Regions from separate parts of the Roseiflexus sp. genome, predicted to be linked through region 1. Evidence: riboswitches for the same ligand, from Rfam matches in the RefSeq annotation. Region 1 holds a riboswitch; the other holds the start of a gene.
What was found. A riboswitch is a leader RNA that binds a small molecule or an ion and turns the genes downstream of it on or off. The one in region 1 is predicted to bind cobalamin.

Region 1 (3,188 bases):
GCAGCGTGTGGCGCCACTCGGCGAACGGTTGGGTCCATTCTTTCTCCAGTTGCCGCCAGGGTATTCACCTCATCAGATGGACGACCTTGCTGTGTGGCTGGCGGCGTGGAACCCCACGCATCGTCTGGCGGTCGAAGTGCGCCATTCGGGCTGGTACGCGTCCCAGGAAGAAGCGGCGTTGATGGCGCTGCTGGAACGGTATGGCGTCGGGCGGGTGCTGATGGATGTGCGTCCGCTCGACTTGGGACCACTGCCGGGTGCGGAGGAGGACCTGCGTCGCGCGCGCGACAACAAGCCTGATGTGCCGCTTCATCCGCTGCGCAGCGCCTCCTTCGCGCTGGTGCGGTACATTGGCCACCCGGACGTGGCGCGGAACGACCCGCTGCTCGACGAATGGGCAACACGTGTGCGCGCATGGATTGCCGACGACACGACAGTGTTTTTCTTTATGCACTGCCCGGTAGAGCGTGAGTCGCCGCTGCTCTGTCGGGCGCTGCAACGCCGTCTCGACGGGACGCCCGGCGTGCCGCCGCTGCCGTGGGAGAGCGCCGTCGATGCGGGCGAGCAACTGACGCTGTTTTGAACCCGATGGGATAGCGATTTGGATTATCAACGGGCAAGCCTTAAGCCGTTGCAGCGCCGAGCAAGCCGTCATCGGCAGCCAGAAAGGTGAGTGGCGGCAGTCCGGCGCTCGTAAGGCGGATGTGCACCTCCAGCGCCGAAGCCAGATGGAGCGCATCATAAGCGCGCAGAGGATGGTGTTCGAGAAGGTATTGCGCCCGGCGGAGCACATCACCCGTCATCGGCACGATTTCGATAGCGGCGTCGACAGCAAGCCAGAAAATCATCGCGCACAGCGGCATAGACTGTCGGTGGCAACGTTCCTTCCCGCACCCACCGACTCAGCGCACTGATCACTTCAATCATGCTCAAGCGCGCCGTCTCAATTCGATTGCCTGCACGAGATGCGGTCAGATACCGAAACCATACTGAGCCTTGTTCCTGAATATGGCGCTTAACCAGAACACTGCTATCAGCGTAGAAAATCGCCACTAGAAACGCTCCTCACGATCCTCGATCACGATCTGCGAAAGCGGTGTGCCATCAGGAATGCGCCTCCATAGCGCATCGAGGGCAACTTCTGAGAGCGGCTCCAGTGACTCTGGAATGTCTTCAGGCGTCTCCTGAAGTCCTGCAGTGAGCAGCAGCGCATCGAGCGTTGCATCATCAATGAGCGGGGTCTGAGCAGCGCCAGGTTTCGGCGAAGCAAGGAGTCCTTCAGATTGCAGTTGGGCAAACAGTGCCGCTAATGTGATGCTCTGCGTCGCTTCCGTCGCTTCCGAAGGCGTTTCCAGAATTGTCAACAACCCGCGTCGCTCCTCGCTGACAACAATCGGCTCAAGCGGTTCGATCCGTCCATCGGCGTGCACAATGACTTCAATGGTTCGCGGCATGCTCTGATCCTCCCGATAATCATGGCGCCATGATAGCATAGAGGAGGGGAGAAAGGCGGCTACTGCGCCGTTCAAATCATTCACGCCTCTCGTCGTCAGGCAGGAGAGGGGAGATCGGCAGCATCGATGATCGACGCCCCCTTCACCTTGCTTGCACCTTTGCTGAAGATGTGCTATCATCATGACAGTTTTCAAGGCTTCACAAGTGAATACCATCGCGGTGACCCGCAGGCCCGGATGCCAGGGCGTAAAGGTGGAAGCTGGTGCAAGTCCAGCGCTGTGCCGCAACTGTAACCGGCGATCATTGCCGGAAGCCAGGATGCCTGCCGCGATGCTGAATGTGTTCGACCCTTCTCGAGTCAGGGAGGAGAACATGTCTGATACCCCCTTTTCACGTCCTGGGCAGGTCATGTTACCCCGGTTCTCGGAAGAGACCGGAGTTATTCGTTGTTGGACGATGCACCGGCGACCGATGCGCTCTCGCCTGCGTTCAGACCATTGGCAGACGAGCGGCGGAGGTCTCGACGCATATGAATGACGATGACCTGTACCGCGAACTGGCGCTATGTCAGGAGCGCCTGCTTCAGATCGAGCACGAGATCGAGCTGCTGGCCTGGTTGCCTACATCGTATGGCTGGAGCCTGGTGGAACGGTTGAGCCGCGAGTATGCCCGGCTGAACTGGCTTTGCCGTCTCTTGAGCCAGCCGACGCCAGGTATCCGTGAATCGCAGGACTAATACTCACGCGCGGTCATTCGTACCATACTGCCGGGGCGCTGCGGGCAAAAGCCCTCGCTGAGGACGCAGTTCGACCATGCTCACTGCACGCGGTTCGACGGCGCGCACCGCACGTGCAAGCCCCGTTGGGGCTGCTGACGCCAGGGCGCAGTCATGCGTCCATGACCGCCAAAGCGCGTTGTGGATCGTTACGCCTTGCGAACCGGGCGCTCGAACATCTGGTCTGACTGACCGCAAGTTAGGATAACGCTGACAGCCTGCTGCCATGCACGTCGATCTCGGCCATGGAATGGCTGCCACGCCTGGCAGCGTCGATTGCGGGCTGTGGGATGCAAAGCCGGCATGTGCGAACTGTCCCTGAATTGCGCCCACGTCGTCAATGCCATTTCTGCGCCGATACGAAGATGCTCTGAACACCAGGAGGATGAACATGCCACGATTGCTCCGCTGGATAACGCTGTTGCTGCTGACAATCGCGCTGATCGCGTGTGGTAGCCCGCAAACCGCAGCGCCGTCACCCGCCGGTGTTCCGGCAGCGCCGACGGTTGCGCCAACTGCGGCGCCAACCGCTGTGCCCACGGTTGAGCCGACCATTGCGCCGACGGTCGCGGTTCTTGAGGTTCCGACCGTCAATCTGGCGGAAGGGTGCGTCACCGACTACGATCCGGAGATTGATTACTTCCCCGAAAAAGTCTCGTTGAGCGACTCGGTCGGCTGGACCATCGAGTATTTCAACAACTACAAAGTGATTACGGTGCTCAACCCGTGGCGCGATGCCGATGCGCAATTTCGCTATGTGCTGGTGCAGTGCGGCACGCCGCCGCCGGACGATGTCGGCGATGCGCTGGTGATTGAAGTGCCGGTGAAAAGCATTGTTGCCATGTCCACCACTCAGTTGCCGCACCTGAGTGAACTCGGACTCCTCGACAAACTGGTTGGTGTCGATAGTTTCCTGTACATTAACAACCCCGACGTGCGCAAGAAGATCGATGCCGGC
Region 2 (3,188 bases), on a different contig from region 1:
GGTGATCACTGAGGCATTGCAGACCGTTGGCAAGGTTCGAGAGACCGCCATACTGGAAATAGGCGCTGACCAGCAACGCTAGCGGCACACCGACCGTCGAGCGCGCCATGAGGTCCGGGTCGAGGGTTTCGACGGCTGGCAGGCAGAGCAGGAAGCCGCCAGCGGCGCGCGCCCACTCCTGGAGGCGGTCCAGTCCATAGGCGAAGGCGGCGGCGCTGTGGAGACGCACGATCACCACTGCCACGCCGGGGAGCAGGTCGCGCAGCAGATGATCGACAGCAGCATCGTCCGGCAGGCGACCGATATGCGCAACCCGCAGCGGTGCAAATCCTTCCGGCAGCAGCGCACACGCCTGTTCGAGCGCCAGCAGATCGGTATCCGCCTGACTGAGCACCAGAATCCCATCGCCGATCATCGCGGGCAGCGGTTCGGAGCGCCGCTCGCCAGGCGCACTGCCATCCCACGCAAACCCATTGAAGAGGAGCGGCGCCAGCGCAGGCGGCGGCGGCAGGTCGTAGTCGGTCGCCAGCAGCGCTTCGATGTAATCGTACAGCACAGGGATGAGCGCCTCATCGTTGAGCGAATGGAACCAGTACGGTCGTCCATCGATCAGAAGGAGCGCGACGTTCGCCAGCGGGCATGGACCCAGGCACCCGCCCTGGCTCAGATGGACGCGGTTGCGCAGTTTGCGCCGCTCCCATTCCTCGTGGTAGATGTCGGTGCGAACCGGCGCAAAACCACGCTCTGTGTGACCACAGCAGCAACCGGTGGCGCAGACGATCAGCATCCCCCGACGCGCCCCGGCATTGACCAGGCGACCGTCGCTGCGCTGCACCATGTTGCGCTTCAGGCGTTCCACGACGTGCGTTCCTTTCAAAGACGCCGTTTGCCGTTCAGTACTCGATGCCTTTTTGCGCCCGAATGCCCTGATCGCGGAACGGATGCTTCACCTCGCGCATCTCCGTCACAAGATCGGCGAAGTCGATCAGCGCCTGGGGCGCATTGCGCCCAGTGATAATCAGGTGCAGCATCGGCGGCTTATGCTGGCGCAGCCACTCGATCACCTCTGCCGTCTCGATCCAGCCGTAGATTAGCGCATACGTAAACTCATCCAGCAAAAAGACATCGTACTCACCGCTGGCGATCCGCGCTTTTGCCGTCTCCCAGCCGTGAATCGCCTTCGCCTGCGTCTCATCGAGGTCACGGCTCGTCCAGGTAAACCCATCACCCATCGGCGTCAGATCGATACCCATGCGCTGAAGGGCGCGCAATTCGCCATAGTTGGCATTTTCGTGCTTCAGGAACTGAATGCCGCCGACCCACATATCACGCCCCCAGGCGCGGAGCAGGATACCGAGCGCTGCGGTGGTCTTCCCTTTGCCATTGCCGGTATTGACTATCACCAACCCCTTCTTCACCCGATTGGCGCGCGCCGCCTTGCGCCGCTCCTCGGCTTCCGCCGTCGAACCAGGGGGCGGCGCTGCATCGGTTTCCGCCGCGCTGTCTGGGATGTCATGTGCAGTTTTTGGGGTGTGTTGACTCGGATTTTCTTCCATCGAACAAACCTTTCGGTATGGCGGCGAATGAGCGAATAGGTCAACGGATCAACGAATAGGTCAACGGATAAACGTTCAACATGCAACGTGCAACGTTCAACCTCCGTCTTCCAGATACGAAAAGCCCCGGACTCTTTCGAGAACCGGGGCGACAGAGCATGACGCAATTCCTGACGGAACGCCAATTCTGTTCATCCTCCCTGGCTCGAGAAGGGCTGAACAACGGACATCGCGGCAGGCATCCTGGCTTCCGGCTGACAATTGCCGGTTACAGTTGCGGCACAGCGCTGGACTTGCACCAGCTTCCACCTTTACGCCCTGGCATCCGGGCCCTGCGGGTCACCGCAACGGTTGTTGCATTGAACAGGTGCAACCTCACGCCATCTAGCGTCCAGGAACACAAGTACGGGTGAAGGGAATAACATAGAGATTATAGCACAATTTGCAAGGCGGGAGATATGAAGGGCGCTGCGGTTCCACAAGGGTGCGACTGTCATCCTCCCGCCTCGCACCACGACCAGACCCCGCCAAGCGTCACTGAGCCGAATCGCTCATTTCCCCCTTCGTTGTACACCGTAAAACGATAGAGCCGGTCGTGATGGTCGTAGGCGTGCAGCATGGTTTCGTCGTAGACCGCTACGCTGAGAAGATACCGCCCCGCCAGTAGCGGCAGTGCCGCAATCCGCATCTCAACCACCCCTTCGCCCTGAACGGCGGGAATGTCGAGACCGGCGAACAACGAATTTGGCCCGGCAAGCACGAGACCGCTTTCATGATGAATTGCCAGACCGAACACCGGGCGCGGCACGGCTCGACAGGCGCGATAGCGGATACGAATGGTCAGCGGCGCACCGGTGTGCGCCACCACACGCGCAATACCGCTCGCATCGCACAATTCCACGCCGGTAATTTCAACCTCACGCGTGCCAAAGCGTCGGTTTGGGTCGGCAGTCAACGTGTCCTGCTGCATCAACGCCTCGCGCTCACGCCGGTTCACCTCGGCAAGGTAGGCATCGATCACCTCACCGGTTGTTCCAAGCACACGAACCGCGCCATGATCGAGCCATACCGCGCGATCACACAGCGTGCGCACAGTCTCGAGCGCGTGCGACACAAAAATAATCGTCTTCCCCATATGGCGAAAGGTCAAAATTCGATCCATGCATTTGCGCTGAAACGCCTCATCGCCAACCGCCAGCACTTCATCGGTAATCAGAATATCGGGGTCTACCGCCGTTGCAACGGCAAATGCCAGGCGCGTGTACATGCCCGAAGAATAGTACTTGACCTGTAGATCGAGAAAGTCGGCCATATCGGCAAACGCCACAATCTCTTCCAGCCGCGCCGTCATCTCGCGCCGGCTAAGCCCCATGAGCGACCCATACAGAAACACATTATCGCGACCGCTCAGTTCGGGATGAAAGCCGCTGCCAAGCTCAAGGAGCGCAGCCACACGTCCCCGCACCCGCACCCGCCCCGATGTCGGCTCGAGAATGCGGGTCATCAACTTGAGCGCAGTGCTTTTCCCGGCGCCATTGTGCCCGATCAGCCCAAAACTCTCACCACGCGCAACGCTGAAGCTCACGTTGCGCAGCGCCCAGAACTCATCCGCAGCCCTCCGCGGTCGAAAAA

Region 2: it holds a riboswitch for cobalamin, as region 1 does, so the genes downstream of both, cobO (cob(I)yrinic acid a,c-diamide adenosyltransferase) here and AC3EA7_RS18885 (hypothetical protein) in region 1, are expected to answer to the same signal.

Annotation. Positions count from the first base shown of each region.
Region 1 covers NZ_JBYNRX010000096.1:29,444-32,631, reverse strand. The annotation lists gene AC3EA7_RS18900 (DUF72 domain-containing protein) at 1-583, shown strand, start outside; gene AC3EA7_RS18895 (PIN domain-containing protein) at 624-848, opposite strand; gene AC3EA7_RS18890 (hypothetical protein) at 1,053-1,454, opposite strand; cobalamin riboswitch at 1,656-1,799, shown strand; gene AC3EA7_RS18885 (hypothetical protein) at 1,985-2,191, shown strand; gene AC3EA7_RS18880 (ABC transporter substrate-binding protein) at 2,622-3,188, shown strand, end outside.
Region 2 covers NZ_JBYNRX010000079.1:74,794-77,981, reverse strand. The annotation lists gene cobN (cobaltochelatase subunit CobN) at 1-838, opposite strand, end outside; gene cobO (cob(I)yrinic acid a,c-diamide adenosyltransferase) at 894-1,556, opposite strand; cobalamin riboswitch at 1,773-1,918, opposite strand; gene AC3EA7_RS14120 (ABC transporter ATP-binding protein) at 2,050-3,188, opposite strand, start outside.